Regions from separate parts of the Pediococcus ethanolidurans genome, predicted to be linked through region 1. Evidence: riboswitches for the same ligand, from Rfam matches in the RefSeq annotation. Region 1 holds a riboswitch; the other holds the start of a gene.

The links. A riboswitch is a leader RNA that binds a small molecule or an ion and turns the genes downstream of it on or off. The one in region 1 is predicted to bind lysine.
Region 2: linked by a shared signal. The riboswitch ahead of AB3219_RS10520 (amino acid permease) and the one ahead of lysA (diaminopimelate decarboxylase) in region 1 are both predicted to bind lysine.

Annotation. Positions count from the first base shown of each region.
Region 1 covers NZ_OZ061250.1:205,424-216,552, reverse strand. Annotated here, with positions in the region: gene AB3219_RS01035 (MDR family MFS transporter) at 1-768, shown strand, start outside; gene AB3219_RS01030 (DUF4811 domain-containing protein) at 770-1,285, shown strand; gene AB3219_RS01025 (amino acid permease) at 1,359-2,909, shown strand; gene dapF (diaminopimelate epimerase) at 2,964-3,965, opposite strand; gene AB3219_RS01015 (aspartate kinase) at 3,955-5,349, opposite strand; lysine riboswitch at 5,592-5,775, shown strand; gene lysA (diaminopimelate decarboxylase) at 5,883-7,187, shown strand; gene dapD (2,3,4,5-tetrahydropyridine-2,6-dicarboxylate N-acetyltransferase) at 7,307-8,017, shown strand; gene AB3219_RS01000 (N-acetyldiaminopimelate deacetylase) at 8,030-9,190, shown strand; gene dapA (4-hydroxy-tetrahydrodipicolinate synthase) at 9,206-10,132, shown strand; gene dapB (4-hydroxy-tetrahydrodipicolinate reductase) at 10,125-10,901, shown strand; gene AB3219_RS00985 (aminotransferase class I/II-fold pyridoxal phosphate-dependent enzyme) at 10,921-11,129, shown strand, end outside.
Region 2 covers NZ_OZ061250.1:2,098,443-2,109,571, forward strand. Annotated here, with positions in the region: gene AB3219_RS10450 (DNA-directed RNA polymerase subunit beta) at 1-1,266, opposite strand, end outside; gene AB3219_RS10455 (ATP-dependent Clp protease ATP-binding subunit) at 1,520-4,003, opposite strand; gene AB3219_RS10460 (CtsR family transcriptional regulator) at 4,024-4,491, opposite strand; tRNA gene AB3219_RS10465 (tRNA-Pro) at 4,637-4,710, opposite strand; tRNA gene AB3219_RS10470 (tRNA-Pro) at 4,767-4,840, opposite strand; tRNA gene AB3219_RS10475 (tRNA-Arg) at 4,966-5,039, opposite strand; tRNA gene AB3219_RS10480 (tRNA-Leu) at 5,049-5,134, opposite strand; tRNA gene AB3219_RS10485 (tRNA-Gly) at 5,156-5,227, opposite strand; tRNA gene AB3219_RS10490 (tRNA-Thr) at 5,239-5,311, opposite strand; tRNA gene AB3219_RS10495 (tRNA-Leu) at 5,339-5,420, opposite strand; tRNA gene AB3219_RS10500 (tRNA-Lys) at 5,438-5,510, opposite strand; tRNA gene AB3219_RS10505 (tRNA-Val) at 5,514-5,586, opposite strand; gene serS (serine--tRNA ligase) at 5,701-6,978, opposite strand; gene AB3219_RS10515 (deoxynucleoside kinase) at 7,262-7,894, opposite strand; gene AB3219_RS10520 (amino acid permease) at 8,023-9,492, opposite strand; lysine riboswitch at 9,612-9,796, opposite strand; gene AB3219_RS10525 (Rrf2 family transcriptional regulator) at 9,848-10,378, opposite strand; gene AB3219_RS10530 (GNAT family N-acetyltransferase) at 10,365-10,925, opposite strand.

The DNA.
Region 1 (11,129 bases):
TCATGGACCAATCCAATTGTGTATGGAACTTTGATTGTCGGTGTTTTAGTGGTTGCAATTTTTATCTTTAGATCTTTAAAGATTAAAAATCCACTTTTACAATTTAAAGTTTTTGAACACTCTGATTTTACGTTGTCTGCTATTTTAGTTTCGGTTTCATTTATGTCAATGAATGGTTTTACTCTTGTTTTACCATTATATTTGCAAACTGTTCGCGGAGAGTCACCACTGGCTTCTGGACTGACGCTTTTACCTGGTGCCATTATGATGGGTGTGATGAACCCAACTACAGGCCGAATTTTTGACCGACTAGGTGCTCGTGATATGGCAATTGCTGGCATGTTTATTTTGTCACTAACCACAGCGTCATTTATTCCGATTACCGCACAAACGCCGGTGTTTTACCTAGCTTGTTTGTATACCGTGCGTATGTTTGGAATTTCGATGGTCATGATGCCAGTCACAACAACGGGAATGAATGCTCTCCCATTAAATCTAATCGGGGATGGCACGGTTGTGAATAATACCGCGCGACAGGTATTTGCTTCGATGGGAACTGCCATTTTGGTCTCAATTATGTCCAGTGTGACCTTGAATCATACGCCCGGGAGCACAGTTGCACAATCGACACCAATTTTATTTAAAAAACTGTCTTTAAATGCTAATGTTTTAGGCTTTCGTTATGCATTCTTGATTGCGACTACCTTTGCAGTGATTGGATTTCTTTTAACGTTTTTCTTGAAAAAAGATGAGAGAGAGGGGTACTAACATGATCGTTATTTTTTTATTTGCGGGTGCCTTGCTCTTTGCTTGCAGTATGATTTTTATGAAACGTGGAACCAACAAAATGATCTGGATCACGGTTGGTTTAATTTTAAGTATTGGTAGCGTCGTGCTAATTACGTTAAACTACAATACTTATTTAGGAATGAAAACAGTCAGCAAAACGCAAACTTTTCCCTTAACGTCTAGTATCAGAGGAAAACACGTTTTGCTGTATCAACAGATTGGCACAAAGGATGAACGAATATACTACTATGCAACTAATCCGTTACAACAAAAATTATACAAAACAAATCCTACTACAGATAAAATTAAATTAACGCATAAATCTAATATTAGTCAGCTGAAGATCACACGAACTTATCGGGTTTATCGTAATGAAGAAATGCGCTTATTATTTAGTAATGGCGTGCCTAATCATCAGTTTGTGAATCAACATTACGAATTCAAATTAATGCCTGGTTGGCAGGTACAAAAATTAAATGCTTCCAAAAAAAGTTAGCTGAACTTTTGAACTGACAGACCTAGCAAGATAGCCTAAAATAGGAACTAAGATAACTAATTAAGGAGCAATCATGAAAAATAAAACTTCGCAGTTGAGTTTATTTGGTTTCTTTACTTTGACGGCTTCGATGCTGATGTCAGCAGATGAATATCCAGCCTTTGCTCAGTCTGGTCTATTAGCAGTGCTATATTTAATTTTAGCGGGTGTTTTGTGGTTTCTACCTGTCGCATTATGCTCAGCAGAAATGGCCACGATTGAAGGAAATAAAGAGGGCGGTGTTTTCACCTGGGTCAAAAAGAGTTTGGGTACCCGGTGGGGATTTTTGGCCGTCTTTTTTCAGTGGTTACAAATTACAGTTAACTTTATTACAATGATTTATTTCATTATTGGTTCTTTAGCATATGTGTTGAATTTTCCTGCGTTAAATAGCAATCCGTTGTTTAAATGGATTGCTTTTTTAATTATCTATTGGACCATGACTTTTCTACAATTGGGTGGCGTTAAAAAAACGGATCGCTTAGTGACGATTAGTTTTGTGGTGGGCATCATTCTGCCCTCGATTATCCTGTTAATTATGGGGATCTTATATGTGACTCAAACAGGCAGTGTACGCTTTAACGTTAATTTAACGGATAACTTTCAAGTGCTTAAAACTAACTTTTCAATTGGAACCATTGTCCCTTATATTCTAGCGTTTACGGGAATTGAAGCCTCGGCCTCATATATTAATGATCTGGATCATCCTAATCGTAACTATCCGCTTTGCATGTTGGTGTTAGTTGTATTCGCGATTCTTGTTGATTCTTTAGGTGGTCTCTCTGTTGCCGCAGTAGTACCGCTTGGACACCTTACCTTAAATCAAGGTGTTATTCAGGCGGTAGCGCAAATGTTTCAAGTTACGCTGTCTACTATGCAGTGGGGTGTGCGAATTATCGGTCTGTTGATGGCGTTTGGAATGATCGGTGAAATCAGTTCATGGATCATTGGACCGGTTAAATCGTTATTTGTGACTGCGGAGGATGGTATTTTACCGCACTATTTTATGCGTGTTAATCATGATGACGTGCCGGTACGTTTAATTATTGTCCAAGGAGTTGTGGTAACTTTAATTAGTGGATTTTTAACGGTTATCCTTGGCGGTAATAACGATGCTTATCAAATGGCAATGGCACTGACAGTCATGCTGTACATTGTGACCTACATTTTAATTTTTATTGCCTATCTTCACGAAACTAATTCGTCAGCTAAACGAGGATTTCGAATCCCTGGTGGTAAACTCATGCGTTTTGTGGTCGCATTCTTGGGATTGGTTTCTTCAATTGCTGTTTTGGGATCAACGTTTATTCCTACGGCAACTATCAAATCAATTAAACCAGCGCTATACACAACGTTGATGATCAGTTTCTTTTTAGTCATCATTGGGTTGACTGAATTGCTTTATGAATTTGGCATCCGTCATCAAAAGCAGCGCCATTACAACTTTACAATTCGGCATCGTCATTCAAACGAAATTAATAAAGTGATTTTACCGCAGGGACGTAATGAACATATTTTAAAACATATAAAACGAGATATTGATCAAGAAGAGGAAAAGTTAGTCCGAGATGTAAAAAAAGGGTAATTAAAAGAAGTGCACCTGCCAAAATGAGAGTTTTGTTAAGTGCACTTCTTTTGTTTACATTTTTACCGAAATATCATTAATTTTGGGTAACTGATCAACAAACTGTAAATAACTAGTTTCCTCGTCAGTTTGAGTAATCTTGACATCGTTTAGCTTAGCAGCATGCAAGTCTGCTTCGGAAAGCTCAAGATGATGAGTCACAGTTGCGTTACCAATTAAATCGATATCGTAATTTGTATCATTTTTATGAACGTTAGTTTTGACCATTCCACCAGGATTATAAACGGTAATTTCTTGATCAAATTGACCTTTATCTGGATGAGTAAGGGCAAACGCTAAACTTGTAGCGGACATGCCGGTACCACAGGCATTTGTGAAACCAACTCCGCGTTCAAATGTGCGAACAAATAATTTATTTTGTCCCAGGATTTGAGCAAAACTGACGTTTACACCATCAGGAAAGTAAGAATTAGGTTGATTAAGTCGTTTACCCAAAGTACCTAAATCGCTTGAGGCCAATTCATCTGCCGAAACAAAGCTTATTAAATGAGGATTAGGAACGGCAACTGCTGTGAATTTTAACTCTGGTAATAATTCTGGCCAAGTTTCGTTAACTAATTGTTGATGCTCAGGATTATGAAACGGAAGGCTTTCAGCCGCAAATGAAACTGGCGAAATTTCAACGCTGAATGCCGGAACATTAGGTGCAAAATCAGCAGCTTTGCTTACTTTTAGATCAGCATTAAGGGTTTGAACCTTAAATTGGTCTACTTGAAATTTCTTGGCTAAATAACGGGAAACAGTTCGTAAGCCATTACCACACATAGAGGCTTCGCTGCCATCCGCATTGATGACACGCATTTGTGCCAAAGCATCTTGGTGAGTTGGTTCATCAACAACTAGCACGCCATCTGCACCTTGCAGTAGGCCTGTTTTGGAATCAGTGATTTTGGTAGTGAAATTAATCAGTTCTTGATCAGATAACTTAGTTTGAAGTTGGGTTTGATCGAGTAAAAAGAAATGATTTTCGGATCCGTGAACTTTGTCAATCTGCATAGATAGTGCTCCCTTCGTTTATCTTGGCTTCGGGTTCAAAAAATTGTTGATAAATTTGTTTAACGGCTTTTTTTGCATCAGCCTGTTTGGTGCCTAACATGATTGAGATTCTTGAAGCGCCCTGATTAATCATATGAACCCCAATTTCGTTTTCGGCAAGGGGACGTAGAATGTTTTCAATGGTGCCAATTTTAGAACGCATTCCCTCACCAACCACCATGATAATTGCGTAATCATCAATCCAATTGAGCTGATCAGGTTTTAAGGTGTTTTGAATATCATGACACATTTCATGAATAGTTTCGCTGTTTAGCTGATTTTTGTCAAAGATTATGGTTAGATCGTCAATTCCGGAAGGCATATGTTCATAAGAAACATCATATTTATATAATATCTGTAATAGTTTCAGCGTAAAACCGACTTCTTTATTTAACAAATAGCGATGCAAATATAACGCGGCAAAACGATCAGAACTGGCTACACCAGTAATCGTACTGTGAGGTTTGAATCCCTTTTCCGGTACGATTAATGTGCCTGGTAAATCAGGATGGTTAGTGTTTTTAACGTTAATCGGAACTTGGCCTTCAATAGCTGGAATAATAGCTTCATCATGAAAAACCGAAAAACCAGCATAAGAAAGTTCGCGCATTTCACGATAGGTCATTTTTTTGATGGCATGGGGATGATTGATAATCCGTGGATCTGCCGCATAAATGGCATTCACATCTGTGAAATTTTCATATAACTGTGCGTTTAACCCACGAGCTACAATCGCGCCAGTAATATCGGAACCCCCACGTGAGAAGGTGGCAATTTGACCATTAGGGGTGAAACCAAAGAAACCTGGGAAGATTAATTTTTCACTACCAAATTGTAAATGAGCCAAATTCTTGTAAGTTTCCGGTAACACGGAGGCATTACTGGGATCGTCACTAACAATAATTCCTGCTTCAAAAGGATCCAAAAAACGTGCGGCAATACCAAGATGCTTAAGCACACTGGTTAGTAGCATAGCGTTTAGGCGTTCACCGTGTGCCTTAAATGCTGCCATCAAATAAGAATTGCTGGGGTAATATTCAAAAGGAAGCGACTGTAATTTTTTAATGATTTTTTCAATTGGTCTAGTTGGTAGATTGAAAAAATCACCGATATCTTTGTAACGTTGGCCAATTTTTTGAATAATTGCTGCAGTATTTTGATGTTTTATCACGGTTAGTGCGTATTCAATTAATAAATCAGTAACCTTGGTGTCCTCAGCAAACCGTTTGCCAGGCGCGGAAACAACCACGACTTGGCGAGTGGGATCGGCTGTAATGATTGAGATTACTTTTTGAAAATGGGCGCCATCTGCTAATGAGCTACCACCGAATTTAACAACCTTCATGTTTAAAAAAATCCTTTCCAGTTTTAAAAAATTCCGTTTTATTAGAATTTGATTAGTTATTTTGAATTTTAGCATTTTATTTTTTAATAGCAACTAAATTATTTTATTATCAAAGGTTGAAAGTATCAAAATCACTTCAATAACTGAGGTTAAATGACAATTAGACACTTTCAAGCTTCAAGATAAATCACTTTTATGAAATTCAAGACTTGACTATCTGTGAGAAGTATTATAAGCTTTTTAATAATTTAAGAGGTTGCAACCAACAAGAGTAACTAGTGAAGTTTCTATCAAACGATGAAACTGGTGAAAGGGGCGGTTGCCGAAGCGTCGGATCTGGATAGAGGTTCGGTGTGCTGGGACGCAGTTTAAGAGATTGCGGACTGTCGCAGCAAAACATGTCGGCTGCGGGGCGCTATCGACAATTGATACAGAATAATAATGAACTCATTCTGGGATCTTTTTGTTTGCGCTAAACAAAAAGATCTCTTTTTTGTTTAACAAAATAATTTTAGAACTGGTGGGAAAAACAAATGAATGAGCAACACACACAACGAGTAAATACAACGAATCATTTAATGATTGATGGGGCAGATGCCGTAGACTTAGCAAAAACGTATGGCACACCTTTAATTGCTTATGACGTTTCTGCTATTCGTCAACAAATTCGACGTTTCAAAAAGGTGTTTGAGAGTAATCACGTTGCTTATGCTGTAAGCTATGCAAGCAAAGCATTCGCAACAGTTGGCATGTTTCAACTTGTTAATCAAGAAGACGCACACATTGATGTGGTGTCAGGTGGTGAACTTTACACCGCAATTCAGGCCGACTTTCCGATGGAAAAAATTAGCTTTCATGGTAACAACAAGTCGCGTGAAGAACTGGAAATGGCTGTGGATCATCATATTGGCGTTATTATTTTAGATAATTTTCATGAAATTGATCTCTTAAGCGCAATTTTAGAAGCAAAGCACGAGACAGTTAAAGTGATGCTGCGGTTAACACCAGGGGTATCTGCGCATACGCATAAATATGACCAAACTGGTCAAGAAGACAGCAAGTTTGGGTTTGATATCCGATCTGGTCAAGCACAACAAGCCTTGCAACAAGTACTGGCTGACACTCATATGGATATGATTGGCATTCATGCGCACATCGGATCGCAAATTTTTAAGGTTAACGGTTTTGTGTTGGCGTCCCAAAAATTGGTTGATTTGGCGGCCGACTGGCAAACTAAGTTTAACTTTGAAACCCGCGTTTTAAATGTGGGTGGCGGCTTTGGCATTCGCTATACCCAGGAGGACGACCCAATTGCACCAGAACAATTTGTTGATGCCATTGTAAAAACGGTGCAAAAACAGGTTAGTTTGCGACAAATAAAAATGCCAGCCATTTGGATTGAACCGGGGCGCTCAATTGCAGGCCCCGCTGGTTACAGTTTATACACAGTGGGATCACGCAAAGAAGTTCCTGGCATTCGTCCCTATGTGACCATTGATGGTGGCATGGGTGATAATATTCGTCCCGCGCTTTATGAAGCACAATACGAAGCAGTTTTGGCAGATCGGGTTAACGTCAAACCAGAAGAAACAGTTAGAATTGCGGGAAAGTATTGCGAGTCGGGAGATATATTGATTCAAAAACAAGCACTGCCTAAATCTCATTCGGGTGAAGTGTTGGCACTCTTGGCCACTGGTGCATACGGGTATTCCATGGCTTCAAATTATAATCGTAATCCAAGACCCGCCGTTGTTTTTGTAGAAAAAGGACAGGCAGAATTAATTGTTAAACGCGAAAGCTATCAAGACCTTGTGAGTTTGGATTGTAGTTTTGTTTAACCTTTAAATGCCATATAATGTAGAAGGATCTTAAAATTTTAAAGTTCAGATAAACATTGAATTTTATAATGAAGTTATTACGAAAATAAAAAAGTTTATATAAAGGAAGGATTTTATTCATGGCACAGTTAGATGCACGTGAAATCATTGATTTTATCAGTAACGCAAAGAAGAAGACGCCAGTGAAGGTTTACTTGAAGGGTGACCTAGTTAAACTTGACGTTCCTAAAAATATTCGAACGTTTATTGAAACTAAAACAGGAACAGTTTTTGGTGACTGGACGGATGTTAAACCTTTCCTTGAAGCTAATAAAGCAGTTATTGAAGATTATGAGGTTGAAAATGATGGTCGTAATTCAGCCGTACCGCTGTTGGACACTAAAAATATCAATGCACGAATCGAACCAGGTGCCATTATCCGTGATCAGGTTGTCATTGGTGACAATGCAGTGATTATGATGGGAGCTTTAATCAATATCGGGGCTGAAGTTGGCGAAGATACGATGATTGATATGGGCGTTGTAATGGGTGGTCGTGCCATCGTAGGTAAACACGCTCATATTGGTGCCGGAACGGTATTAGCTGGGGTGGTTGAACCAGCTTCAGCACAACCAGTACGAGTTGATGATAACGTCATGATCGGTGCCAATGCAGTTGTACTGGAAGGTGTCCATGTTGGTGAAGGTGCTGTTGTGGCTGCTGGAGCTGTAGTGACGCATGACGTTGCACCTTACACAATGGTGGCTGGCGTGCCAGCTCGTAAAATGAAAGATATTGATGATCAAACCCGTTCAAAAACAGAGCTTGAGGATACATTAAGAAAACTGTAAGGGGATGGCTAAATAATGACGTTAACAGAACCGCAGTTAGTGAAAATCTATCAAAGTTTGCACCAAATTCCTGAGTTGGCAATGCAGGAAACAGAAACCCATGCTTTTCTTAAAAAAACGGTCCAGCAATTTGAACAAACTTATCTAGAAGTTCAAACGCCCAAAGAAATGCCAACTGCGTTACTCGTTTTAGTTCATGGTAGTGACCCCAAACGCACAATTGGCTATCGAAGCGATATTGATGGTTTGCCAGTTGAAGAACAGACGGGATTACCGTTTGCTTCAAAACATCCCCAAGTCATGCATGCTTGTGGACATGACATTCACATGACGGTGGCACTCGGGTTATTAAGCTATTTTGCTAGCCAGCAACCCAAAGACAATCTGTTATTTTTCTTTCAACCAGCTGAAGAAAGTTTGAACGGTGGCAAAACGGCCTACGAAAAACAAATTTTCACGAACAAATGGTGTCCTGATGAATTTTATGGATTACACGATAATCCAGATCTACCAACGGGTGCGATTGGCTGTCGGATGGGAACGTTGTTTGCCGGAACGACAGAAGTGGATGTGGATTTCTATGGAAAAGGTGGCCATGCGGCTTTTCCACAGAATGCTAATGACATGGTGGTTGCGGCTAGTCAGTTTATCAATCAGATTCAGACGATTGTTTCACGAAGTGTTGATCCCATTGAAGGTGGCGTGATTACTTTTGGTAAGTTTGACGCGGGCAGCATTCGTAATGTGATTGCTGGTCAAGCTCATCTTGAAGGAACCATTCGGGGACTGACACAAAAAATGATTGAACATATTGATCAACGCATTCAAGAAGTTGCGGATGGTATTGCCCAAAGTTATCAAGCAAAAGTGGTCGTCAAACTTAATCAAGGCGGTTATTGGCCAGTAGAAAATGATCCTGAGTTGACACGTAATTTCATCACTTATATGAAAAATGCTAAAAATGTGCAATTTATAGAAACTAAACCTGCAATGACCGGAGAAGACTTTGGTTATCTATTAGCTAAATTTCCGGGAACAATGTTTTGGTTGGGCGTGGAAGATAATTCCCAGTTGCATTCTGCAACGTTAAGACCCAATCCCAAAGCTATTCAAATTGGAATTCAGGCAATTAAAGGATTTCTATTAAATCGCATGCAAGAAAAAGAAAATTAGGAGGGAAGAATACGAATGTTTAAAAATGCAGATATTTTAACGGCCATTGTGACACCTTTTAATGACCAAAATCGAATTGATTTTGATGCTCTTGAAACATTGACTAATCACTTACTGAAAACTGGTAGTCACGGCTTCATTATTGGCGGAACTACGGGTGAAACCCCCAATTTAACTCATGATGAAAAAATAGAGTTGTACACAAGGTTTGCTAAAATTGTGGCTGGTCGGGTACCCGTTATTGCAGGTACTGGTAGTAATAATACTTTACAAACCACTGAATTTACAAAAGAAGTTGGTCAAATCAGTGGGATTGATATGGCTTTAGTGGTGGTGCCTTATTACAATAAACCTAATCAACGAGGGATGGTTGCTCACTTTACCACGGTGGCTGATGCATCACCAATCCCCGTAGTAATTTATAATATTCCCGGTCGTACCGGGGTCACAATGGCAAATGACACAGTTGTCAAACTTGCTCAACATCCTAATATTCAGGCCGTTAAACAATGTACATCTTTGGAAGATTTAGCGTACTTAGTTCAAAATACACCGGATGATTTCATGGTTTACACAGGTGAAGATGCGCAGGCATTACCTGGAATTGCCATTGGTGCACAAGGTGTAGTTTCAGTAGCTGCTCACGTTTATGGACACGATATGCGCCAAATGCTTGATGCATTTTATGCTGGTAACACAGCGTTGGCTGGTGAATTACAGCGTAAATTAATACCCAAGATGCAGGCTTTGTTCTTGTATCCGTCACCTTCTCCAGTAAAAGCTGTTTTAAATGCTCAGGGTTATCATGTTGGTGGGTGCCGGTTACCAATTCTATCTTTGAATAGCGCAGAACGCGTAACGCTGGCCCGGGCATTAGATTTAAAGGATGATGCACTTGAGAGTAAGGGCGATTTAGCCGAGTTAGGAGTTAAACATGATTAAAATAATTGTTGCTGGTTTTCGTGGCTCGATGGGTCAAAAAACACTGAATCTTATCAAAAAAACGGCTGATTTTAAACTGGTGGGTGCGTTTAGCCCAGATGCAACGGATACTGATCCAACAAGTTATGGGCTAGATACAGAGGTTCAAGTTTTTAATAACTTGAATGTTACGCCCACTAAAGCAGATGTGTGGGTTGATTTCAGCACACCGGCTGGAGTTTTTGATAATGCTAAATTTGCTTTGAAAAATCATATTCGACCAGTTATCGGAACTAGTGGGTTAACCGACCAACAGGTAACTGATTTAAAAACTTACGCTAAAGAACAAAATACGGCGGGGCTGATTGTGCCTAACTTTGGCATTTCGGCAGTTTTATTAATGAAATTTGCTAAAGAAGCTGCAACTTATTTCCCAGATGTTGAAATTATTGAAATGCATCATGAAGACAAGTTAGATGCACCGTCTGGAACGGCATTAAGCACCGCTAAACAAATAAGTGAAGTGCGCGAGGCCAATGATGCTCCTAAATTTAAAGAGACCTTAGAAGGCGCACGAGGTGCCGATTATAAGGGTATCCGAATTCATTCAGTTCGGCTCCCAGGTTACGTTGCGCACGAACAGGTTTTGTTTGGTGGCCAAGGTGAAGCACTGACCATTCGGCAAGACTCGTTTACACGTGATTCCTTTATGACGGGTGTAGCAGTTGCTGTTCATAAAGTTGGTGCATTAAAAGAACTGACAGTTGGTTTAGAGAATGTTTTATCGTAAAAATTAAGGAGTGGTTAATATGCCTAAGTTAAGTGCAGCATTACAAGGACAAGTAAATCAGAAATTAAACTCAATTGGACCATCTGGTATTCGTGCATTTGATCAAAAAATTTCAGGAATTCCTGGATTAGTTAAATTGACTCTTGGCGAACCTGGATTCAATACACCAGAACATGTTAAAGAGGCAGGCATTCGCAGTATTCGTGAAAATGATTCCCATTACTCAGC
Region 2 (11,129 bases), 1.9 Mb from region 1:
TTGCAACAACTCACCAACTGAGCGAATACGACGATTACCCAAATGGTCAATATCATCAGTTGAACCGATTCCTTCTTGTAATAAGAAGAAATAGTTAATTGAAGCGATAATGTCAGCTGGTGTAATGTGTTTCAACTTAAGATCAATATTATCGTTACCGATCATTGTCAATTCACGTTCTGGATCATTAGGATTGACAATCTTAATTGATTGAACGGTCATTGGTGTTGTCACAACTGATTCATCAGATGGTGTATAAGTGATTGCTTTAAAATCTTTTTTGTCTAAATATGGTGCCAAGTCTTTCATGACGTCTTTAGTAACAACAGTACCTTTTTGAGCAATAACTTCACCAGTATCTGGATCAGCTAATGTCTCTGCCAAAGTTTGTCCAATTAAACGGGTCTTCAAACTTAACTTCTTGTTAACCTTATAACGGCCAACAGGAGCCATATCATAACGTTTTGGATCAAAGAAGCGCGCAGTTAAAAGACTACGTGAACTATCTGCAGTTTTGGGCTCACCTGGGCGAAGTCGTTCGTAGATATCCTTTAAGGACTCTTCAACACGTGAGTCCTCAGAATTCTTATGAACATCTTTGTCCAAAGTATTGTCCAAACTATCAGTTTGACCCAACATATCAACGATTTCTTCGTCAGATCCGAAACCTAAAGCTCGAACCAACTCAGTCATCGGAATTTTACGAGTACGGTCAATACGTACATACGCAATATTCTTTGCATCTGTTTCATACTCTAACCAAGCTCCACGGTTAGGAATAACTGTTGTGCCCCAAATATCACGGCCGTTTTTGTCAGCTTCCTTAGTGTAATAAACACCAGGTGAACGTACTAACTGAGAAACGATAACTCGCTCTGCACCATTAATAATGAACGTACCTTGTTCTGTCATTAATGGAAAATCACCAAAGAAAACATCCTGAGATTTAATTTCGCCAGTTTCGTGATTTGTTAAACGTAAAGTTACATGCAAAGGTGCTGAGTAATTTGCCTCATGCTCACGCGCCTCATCTACTGTATACTTTGGTTCTAATAATTGATAATCCACGTACTCCAATGAAAGATTTCCGGCAAAATCGTCGATTGGCATAATGTCATCGAACATGTCTTTCAATCCTTCGTCAAGGAACCACTGGTATGAATTACTTTGAATCTCAATCAAGTTAGGAAGTTCCAGCACTTCTTTAATCCGCGCGTAGCTTCTACGGGTTCGGTGCTTACCGTACTTTACCAAATGTCCTGCCAAGTTATTCACCTCTCTAAAATATTCCGCAAACGGCCAGTTACATTACAATTTGATTACATTTAACAAATTGCAGTGTTTTTTGGCAAAAAAAAACCAAAAATAGCTCTTAAATCTGATAGCTATTTTTGCTTTTTTATGAAAAGCACCACGGACAATAGATCGCAATGCTTCATTTCATTCACAGTTACAAACAAAGTTAATCATACTCATTTTGATCTCATCTGTCAAACATTTAACTGCAATTCTATTCAATTTAAACAGTTGGTTGTTTTGAATCCGGTTTTGGATTCTTTACAGCAACTTGAATTTTACCGTGACGGGCACCTACAGTAATATTATCACCGATTTTGGCCTGACCAGACAACATTAACTCGCTTAGCTTATCCTCAACTTTAGTTTGAAATGCCCGGCGAATTGGTCGTGCCCCATATTCAGGATCAAAACCAGCTTCAGCAACAGCGTCAATTGCAGCCGGTGTGATTTTAACTGTCATCCCTTGATCGGCAACTCGTTTAAGAATCTGGCGAGCCATCAATTTAACAATCTTATGAAGTTGTGGTCGTGTCAAAGAATGGAAAATAATCGTCTCATCAATTCGATTCAAGAACTCAGGTCGGAAGCTTTGCTTGAGCACTTCACGAATCTTAGCAGACATTGCTGTATAATCCTCGCTAGCATCCTTAGCACCAAAGCCAACTGATTTTTCATCTCTTAATGCTGTCGCACCTAGATTAGAAGTCATAATTAAAATTGTGTTTCTAAAATCAACTTTACGGCCTTTAGAATCAGTCAAGTATCCATCATCTAGCACTTGCAATAAGATATTGAACACATCTGGATGCGCTTTTTCAACTTCGTCAAACAAAACAACCGAATAAGGTTTTTGACGAACTCGCTCTGTCAATTGACCGCCTTCATCATAGCCAACGTAGCCAGGAGCTGAACCAATCAAACGACTGGTGCTATAACGTTCCATATATTCAGACATATCAATCCGGATCATATTATCTTCTGAACCAAACATTGCTTCAGCTAGTGCCTTGGCTAACTCAGTTTTTCCGACTCCAGTTGGTCCTAAGAACATAAAGGAACCAATGGGACGTCCTGGATCTTTCAAACCACTACGTGCACGACGAATGGCACGAGAAACGGCTGAAACAGCTTCGTCCTGCCCAATTACTCGTTTGTGAAGAATTGATTCAAGGTTAACTAACCGTTCACTTTCAGTTTTCTGTAACTGAGTTAAAGGCACACCCGTCCATTCAGAAACAACTTGTGCCACATCTTCCGTAGTTTCCTTCAATTGATACTTCGGTTTCGAGTCATCATCCTGACTGGCTGCTTTGGTTTTTTCGATTTTTGCCCGTAATTTTTCTTCTTTTATCCGAATTTTTTGAGCAGTTTCAAAATCTTGATCTTCAATAGCTGCCTCTTTCTCATCGGTCAACTGTTGTAGTTTTGATTCTGAATTTGATTTCTCTGATTTGCCCATTTGATCAATTCGAACTTTAGCCGCAGCTTCATCCATTAAGTCAATCGCTTTATCTGGTAGAAAACGATCGCTAATATAACGATCTGATAGTTCTACCGCCTGTTTAATAGCATCGTCTGTGATTTCAACATGGTGATGGGCCTCGTACTTACCTCGTAAACCACGCAAAATTTGAACAGACTCCTCTGTTGTCGGTTCATCTACCTCAACTTTAGCAAACCGCCGTTCTAAGGCTGCATCTGTTTCGATATATTTTTGATACTCATTTAGAGTGGTGGCGCCAATTGTCTGAAGTTCACCACGCGCTAATGCGGGTTTCAAAATATTAGAAGCATCAATAGCGCCTTCTGCACCACCAGCACCAATTAACGTATGCAATTCATCAATAAATAAGACAATGTGTTTGTCTTCATAAATTTCATCAATTACTTTTTTAAGTCGGTCCTCAAATTCACCACGATACTTAGTTCCTGCCACAAGGGATCCCATGTCAAGCATCATTAATCGTTTATTAGCCAAATCATCGGGAACCTTACCATCAATAATTCGCTGTGCAAGACCTTCCGCAATGGCTGTTTTTCCAACTCCCGGTTCACCAATCAGAACCGGATTATTTTTAGTTCGACGACTCAAAATTTGAATAACCCGTTTAACTTCTTTTTCGCGACCAATTACGGGGTCAATTTGATCCTCACGCGCCATTTGGGTCATATCTCTGGCAACTGAATCAAGCGTTGGTGTGCCCTTAGGCTTACCACCACGATTATTTTGCGCCTGATTTTGCCGTAACTGCGCCGATGCACTTACCCCTAATTTACGTAAAATAACTTTACGAGTTTGATTAAGATCCATATCAAGACTAATTAAAATGCGCGATGACAAAATATTTTCGTCACTTAACAAGGCTAATAGTAAATGTTCGGTGCCAATTTTGGCAGCACCCAACCGTTTAGCTTCATCACCAGCGGCCGCTAAAACCTCTTTAGCCTTTGGTGAATATGGTAAATAATCATTAGCACCGACGTTTTTTAAAGTGCCATACCCGGTAAAACGTTCGATTTCTTCCACAATATCAGTTTCAGTAACTGAAAATTGTTGAAATACTTTATAAGCAATACCATTTTTCTCGATTGCTAAAGCCAACAGTAAATGTTCTGTTCCAACTGCTTGGTGCTTAAAACGTTTAGCTTGTTCTTGCGAAATAGCTAGTACATTTTTAGCACTTGGTGTAAATAAATTATCCATGCTAACACCCTACTTTCTTTCTAGCTCTCATACCTTAAATGATTTAAAATGCCAATTAAAATTCTTGCACGTAACTGATCTTCTGCTTCACGATTACTAATTGCCAACGTTTTTTTATCAATCGCTGCTAAAATTAAATTTCCTTCTCGTTTGTCGATGACATCGTCTTCATACAAACTTTTAACAATGGAAAGGGCATCTCGTTGATTGATTGATTCACCAATCACTTGAATAAGTGTATCCAAAACATCCAAATCATCAAGTAATTTGACTTTTTCAATACGAATATAGCCACCGCCGCCTCGTTTGCTCTCAACGACATAGCCATTTTGAATGGTAAAACGTGTCTTAATAACATAGTTAATTTGAGATGGGACAACATCAAACAAATCAGCAATTTCTGAGCGTCGAATCTCAATTTCTTCCGAATCTGCTAAAATTTGTTTTAAATATTTTTCAATGATATCGGAAATATTTTGTCCTTGCACTTCGCACACCCTTTCTCGCATCTTTGACTAATGTTGACTTTCATTATACGAAACTCTCATTAAAAAGCAAAGTTTTTTGTACCGCCGTTTTTTAGAAACCAAAAAAACACCATGCAATCGACTGATTGATGGTGTTATTTACAAGTCGGGAAAACAGGATTTGAACCTGCGACCCCCACGTCCCGAACGTGGTGCTCTACCAAGCTGAGCTACTTCCCGCTGGTTTTTATTAAGTTGTTGGACTTTAGGGAAACCCTCAGAGTTCACCTACTCAATCGGGAAAACAGGATTCGAACCTGCGACCCCCTGGTCCCAAACCAGGTGCTCTACCAAGCTGAGCTATTTCCCGTTGTAATTCAAAATTCCCTCTAAAAACGCATTAACGTAAAATGCCAACTTGTAAACGAATTACAGTTGGCATTTTATGATTTTTCAGTCAGTATCTACTGCTTAAACAGTTAATTCTGAGGGGGATGCACCCAGTAGGAGTCGAACCTACAACCTTCTGATTCGTAGTCAGACACTCTATCCAATTGCGCTATGGGTGCTTATCTAAATGCCGAGGACCGGGATCGAACCGGTACGGTCATCACTGACCGCAGGATTTTAAGTCCTGTGCGTCTGCCAATTCCGCCACCCCGGCAACGTTTGTAGATATCTACAAAGCGGAAGACGGGATTCGAACCCGCGACCCCCACCATGGCAAGGTGATGTTCTACCACTGAACTACTTCCGCATAGTTGCTAATGCCGACTAGAGGATTCGAACCTCCGACCCCCTGTTTACAAGACAGATGCTCTGCCAACTGAGCTAAGTCGGCTAATTAATAAAAAATATTAATTAGAAGTGCGGGCGAAGGGACTCGAACCCTTACATCTTTCGATACAAGAACCTAAATCTTGCGCGTCTGCCAATTCCGCCACGCCCGCAATGCTTATTTGTAAAATGAGCCGTGGCAGCCTCGAACTGCCGACCCTCTGATTAAAAGTCAGATGCTCTACCAACTGAGCTAACGGCTCAAATGGAGGATACAGGGCTCGAACCTGTGACCCTCTGCTTGTAAGGCAGACGCTCTCCCAACTGAGCTAATCCTCCATCAAACGACAACTACATAATATTATCATTGACTCTCACTAATTGTCAATAAGATTTTATAGTTATCGTAAAAATATCCACTATGAATTATATTTATTCATTCAAACTCACAGTTTACTTTGTAATTTTTGTAATGCCACCCATATAAGGAACTAATACTTCTGGAATTGTCACTGTTCCATCTTCATTTTGATAGTTTTCTAGAATTGCAGCTACTGTTCTTCCAACTGCTAAACCAGAGCCGTTTAGTGTATGAACATACTGTAATTTGCCATTCTCATCCCGATATCTAATCTGAGCACGACGCGCCTGAAAGTCAGTACAGTTTGAACAACTTGAAATTTCACGATACATGTTTTGTGCCGGAATCCAAACCTCTAGATCGTGTGTCATAGCTGCTGTAAAGCTCATATCACTCGTTGTTAAAGTAATCACGTGATAAGGCAACTTCAACAGTTTAAGTAAACTCTCAGCTTGATTAGTGAGCTTTTCAAGTTCGTTCCATGAGTCCTCAGGTTTCGTAAATTTAACCATTTCTACCTTATTAAACTGATGCATTCTAATTAGGCCACGGGTATCACGACCAGCACTCCCTGCTTCAGAACGAAAAGCTGGTGATAAGGCTGTTTCATTAATTGGTAAAGCATCCTCATCCAAAATTTCATTGCGATGAAAGTTGACTAATGGCACTTCAGCCGTTGGAATCAAAGTTAAATCACTATCTTGAATTTCATAGCCGGCGTGATTCTCCTTGAACTTTGGAAATTGTCCAGTACCAAACATCGATTCATCATTGACCATGTAAGGCGTGATCATTTCGGTATAACCTGCTTTATCATTTTGATCCAAGAAGAAGTTATAAACGGCACGTTCTAGTTTGGCACCCAAACCTACATAATAAACAAAGCGACTTCCTGAAACCTTAGCAGCCCGTTCAAAATCTAAAATACCTAAGCTTTCGCCAATTTCCCAATGAGGCTTTGGTTTAAAGGTAAATTCACGAGGTTTTCCTACTTTACGTAGTTCAACACTTCCCTCTTCAGTTAAACTAATCGGAACATCTTGATTAGGAATATTGGGCAGATGAGCAGCCATGTCTTGCACCTGGTCGGTGAGTACTTGAAGTTGTTGATCAAGTTCTTTGATTTCACCACTGACCTTACGCATTTCTGTAATTTGATCAGTCGCATCTTCTTTTTGACGTTTAAGCAAAGAAATTTGGTCTGAAACTTCATTACGTGTCTTTTTTAAATTTTCACTTTCTACAATTAAATCACGTCGTTTTTGATCCACATCTAATAACTTATCGATTTCTTTTGGATCGATTCCCCGTGTACCTAATCGTTCTTTCACAAAATCTGGATTGTTACGAATATTTTTTAAATCTAACATGGTTTATATCCTCCTTATTTTTGTAAACATAATAAAAAGACCTTTCTCATCCCATCAATTGGGACGAAAAAGGTCTTTTTTTCGCGGTACCACCCAAGTTTGCTGTCGCTAGCACCCTCACTTAAGTTTAACGACCGCAGCCGTGTGAAATTACTCACCCGTTTTTATTCACCGGAGTTTCGATTGATAGCTCTCACTAACTCTATCTCGCTTTAAATCTACTTTATGTGAATTTACGTTTACTTATTAACCTAATCATAACCGAAACTAATTCAATAGACAACTAAATTTCGGCAATTTTTTCATCAATTATTTGAATTACTTTCTGACGCGCGTTAGGATCCTCCACAAAATCAAACTGATCACCATCAATTTGAATTTTAGGACTTTCATTATAATTGTCATACCACTCCGTATAACGATTATTCAAATCACGATAATACTCGTACAAACTTGGATCATTATCAATTTGTTCGTACGACCGTCCTCGTTTTTTGATCCGTGTTAGCATCGTGTCAAATGAAATATTAATATCAATTAACAGATCTGGATTCTTTTGATAATGAGTTTCCGGAAGTTCTTCCATCATATTCGTTAAAAGTGAATCATAAATCTGAACTTCAGTACTAGTTGCCCGACCCAAATCTGCATTCAGATGAAAAAGCAGCGAGTCTTCATAAATCGAACGATCCATCACACTATTTTTAGTCTGAAAAGCTTCCTTGATACCATCTAAACGTTGATTTAAAAAATAGATCTGAAGCAGAAATGCGTAACGTTTAGGATCTTTATAAAAAAGTGGCAAGATCTTGTTATCATCCACTGATTCATAAAAAGCTTTTGTACCTAAATGTTGTGACAAAATTTCTGTTAACGTTGTTTTTCCTGCGCCGATTGGTCCTGACAATGCAATCATTCAAAGTTCCCCTTTATTCCTGTTTTGATACTATATATTGTAGCATGATTTCAAGCAAAGACAACATGTAGTTTATGTTTTTCAAACGAAAAAACATTTGAATTTATACAGCGCCTTACATTATACACTTATTTTTGTGCTTTTCGACCCTTTAAAATAAAATCAGGTTGCGTTAAATCGACTTCATCCAGCGGAATCATATGGGTGTGATACTTCAACTTATAATACGTATATAACACAATAAATATGGGAACACTCATATAACTAATTCCAATTGCTTCCCAGTTAAATGTCGCAAACGAGTGAATGTCCTGACCTGCAATCACCAGCAAACAAAGAACAAAGGCAAATATAGGACCAAACGGAAACCACTTAGCATGATATTTTAGTTCATCCAATTGATGGCCCTGTTTAACAAACGCTCTTCGGAAACGAAAATGAGAAATTGCAATGCCTAACCACGCAATAAATCCGGTTAGACCACTAGCTGCTACCAACCACATATAGATTTCTGGTCCTGCAATACTAGAAATAAATGTTAAAGCGCCCACAATTGTGGTGCCAATAAGTGCCATCAACGGAATTCCACGTTTTGTCGTCAAACTAAACGTTTTAGGTGCATATCCTTCTAAGGCCATTGAGTACAGCATACGGGTTGATGCGTACATACCAGAATTAGCAGATGAAATAACCGAAGTTAAAATAACGGCATTCATCACACTTGCAGCTCCTGCCAAACCAGCCCGTCGAAATACAAGTGTGAAGGGACTAATTTTGACATCACTTGCCGATGAACCTAACAAATCCGGACTTGTGTACGGGATAATGCAGGCAATAACAAAAATTGAAAGAATGTAGAATAATAAAATTCGCCAAAAAACCTGGTTAATTGCTTTAGGGACACTTTTTTCTGGTGTTGCCGATTCACCGGCCGTAATTCCGATTAGTTCCGTTCCCTGAAATGAGAATCCGGCAACAACGAAAACACTTAAGATCATTGGAATACCACCGACAAATGGTGCTTTTTTATAAGTGAAATTATTTAAGTAAGTTGCGTGACCACCCATAATTCCAAAAATAACGGCCACACCGATAACCAAAAAGATGATTACGGTAATAACCTTAATTAAGGCCATCCAGTATTCCGTTTCACCAAAAGCTTTGACCGTCAGTGCATTAACTACAAAAATTAGAATCAAGGCCACACTGCTCCAAACCCATCCGGGTACACTGGGTAACCAGAACTTCATCACAATAGAGACAGTACTAATATCAACTGCCAACGTAATTGCCCAATTAAACCAGTAATTCCATCCCATCGCAAATCCCAGTGCAGGATCCACATATTTTGTTGAGTAGGTTGCAAACGATCCTGAAACCGGCATATAAGTTGCCATTTCTCCCAAGCTCGTCATCAAAAAGTAAACCATAATACCCATCGCAACGTAGGCGATCAATGCCCCAGCTGGTCCTGCCTCTGAAATTGCGGACCCACTAGCTACAAATAATCCGGTTCCGATACTACCACCAAGTGCGATCATGGAAATATGCCGTGTTTTCAATGATCGATCAATCGAATGATTCTCTTTTTCTGCCATAAAAATAGTTCCTCCTTAAATTTCGAATTAAAAAGGCAATCTTATTTTTAACCAATAAAAAAAGCCCCTTTGTATAACAAAATCGCCATACAAAAAGACTTACTAAATTTCTCAGTCAAATCGTAGATAGCGCCCCGTGATGATTTCAACTCATCACGACAGTCTCTGATTTATTGAATCAGAACCCAACTTAAAACTGAAAAAGCAGCCTTAAGTTTCGGCCAAACACCCTTTTGCGACTTGTCTTCAATGCTTTTTCATCTACAAGTCGTGACTGATGAGTTTGGCAACCTCTTCTTTCGATATGAATCAATTATATACAAGCAAGGTAGTTCTGGCAACCGTCATTTCGTACCTACACTTGTTTTGTGTCCTTAATTTTTTCTTTTAATTGTTGAAAATGTTCATGCAAATCTACATCAGGAGCATTCCAATCAATACCAGGTTCCGCGGGCTTTCCCATAATTTTAACCAAGACATCATTTAAGCTCTGATCTTTGAGATAATCTCGCCAAAGATTATCAGCTTGTTGAAATGTATCGTTCAAAACGTTTTTTCCACGTTCCGCAATAGGACGAGCCTCTGAAAAAACATTTTCAATGAAGCCCATATCTGGATATGTTTTAATTGGTCCTTCGCTTGCTTCAACAATATCCAGCAAAGAGATCTCTTTTGGACTCTTGGCTAATCGAAAACCGCCATTGTTTCCAGGAATCGAAGTTACCAATCCAGCGATAACTAGTTTACGCATAATTTTTCGTAGATATGCTTCTGAGCCAGTCAATCGTTCGTGAATCACAGCCGTTGTTAGCAGGATTGAACGATCCTGTGTGCACAGTAGCGCAATAATACATGCCGCTTGTTCAAATCCTTTAGTGAGTTGCATAATGTCCACCCTCCATAAATGCTTGTGCTGTTAACTGATAATAACTCTCTTGTTGAGGAAACGGATTCAGCACACTTCTTGGTAAAGTTTGTTCCCCAATTTTTTTAAAATTAAAATATTCTAAAACTGCTACAGAACGGCTATTTTTTGAATACGTACTTGCCGTTACAATTCGATCCGGGTGTTCTTGAAAAAGGTGCCTCAAAACAGCTTGAACAGCCTCTTTCATATAGCCATTTCCCCAAAAATCTTGATTGAGCATATAACCTAACTCTAATTTTTGGGAATCCTGCTCTTGCTTATCATTTACAACTGGATATAATCCAACGCTGCCAATAACCTTTGCGGTCGTTTTTAAAGTAACTGCCCAAATGTTTGCTTGCATCAGTTGCTGTAAAAAATAATCACTCTCAAAAGCATTAGCTGCAACTCGAAAGCCCGCCATTTTTGCTATTTTTTCATTTTCTACAACGGCTCTTAAATCAGCTAAATCTGTCGCTACAAACGACCGTAAATTTAGCCTTGATGTATTAATCTTTTTATTCACAGTGTTCCTCATTTATTATAATTCAAGATACCTTACAAAACTAAAGGCTAAAAGTACAAAAATCACTTCAATAACTGCTGTTAAACGACTTAGTTCACCAACAGTAGTCTAACTGCCGTCCTCCGGCTCACCTGGTCTGGAACGGGGTGGGCACGATTTGAAGCCAAGAAGTACACTTGTCTTCAAACTCGGCCTTATTCTAAG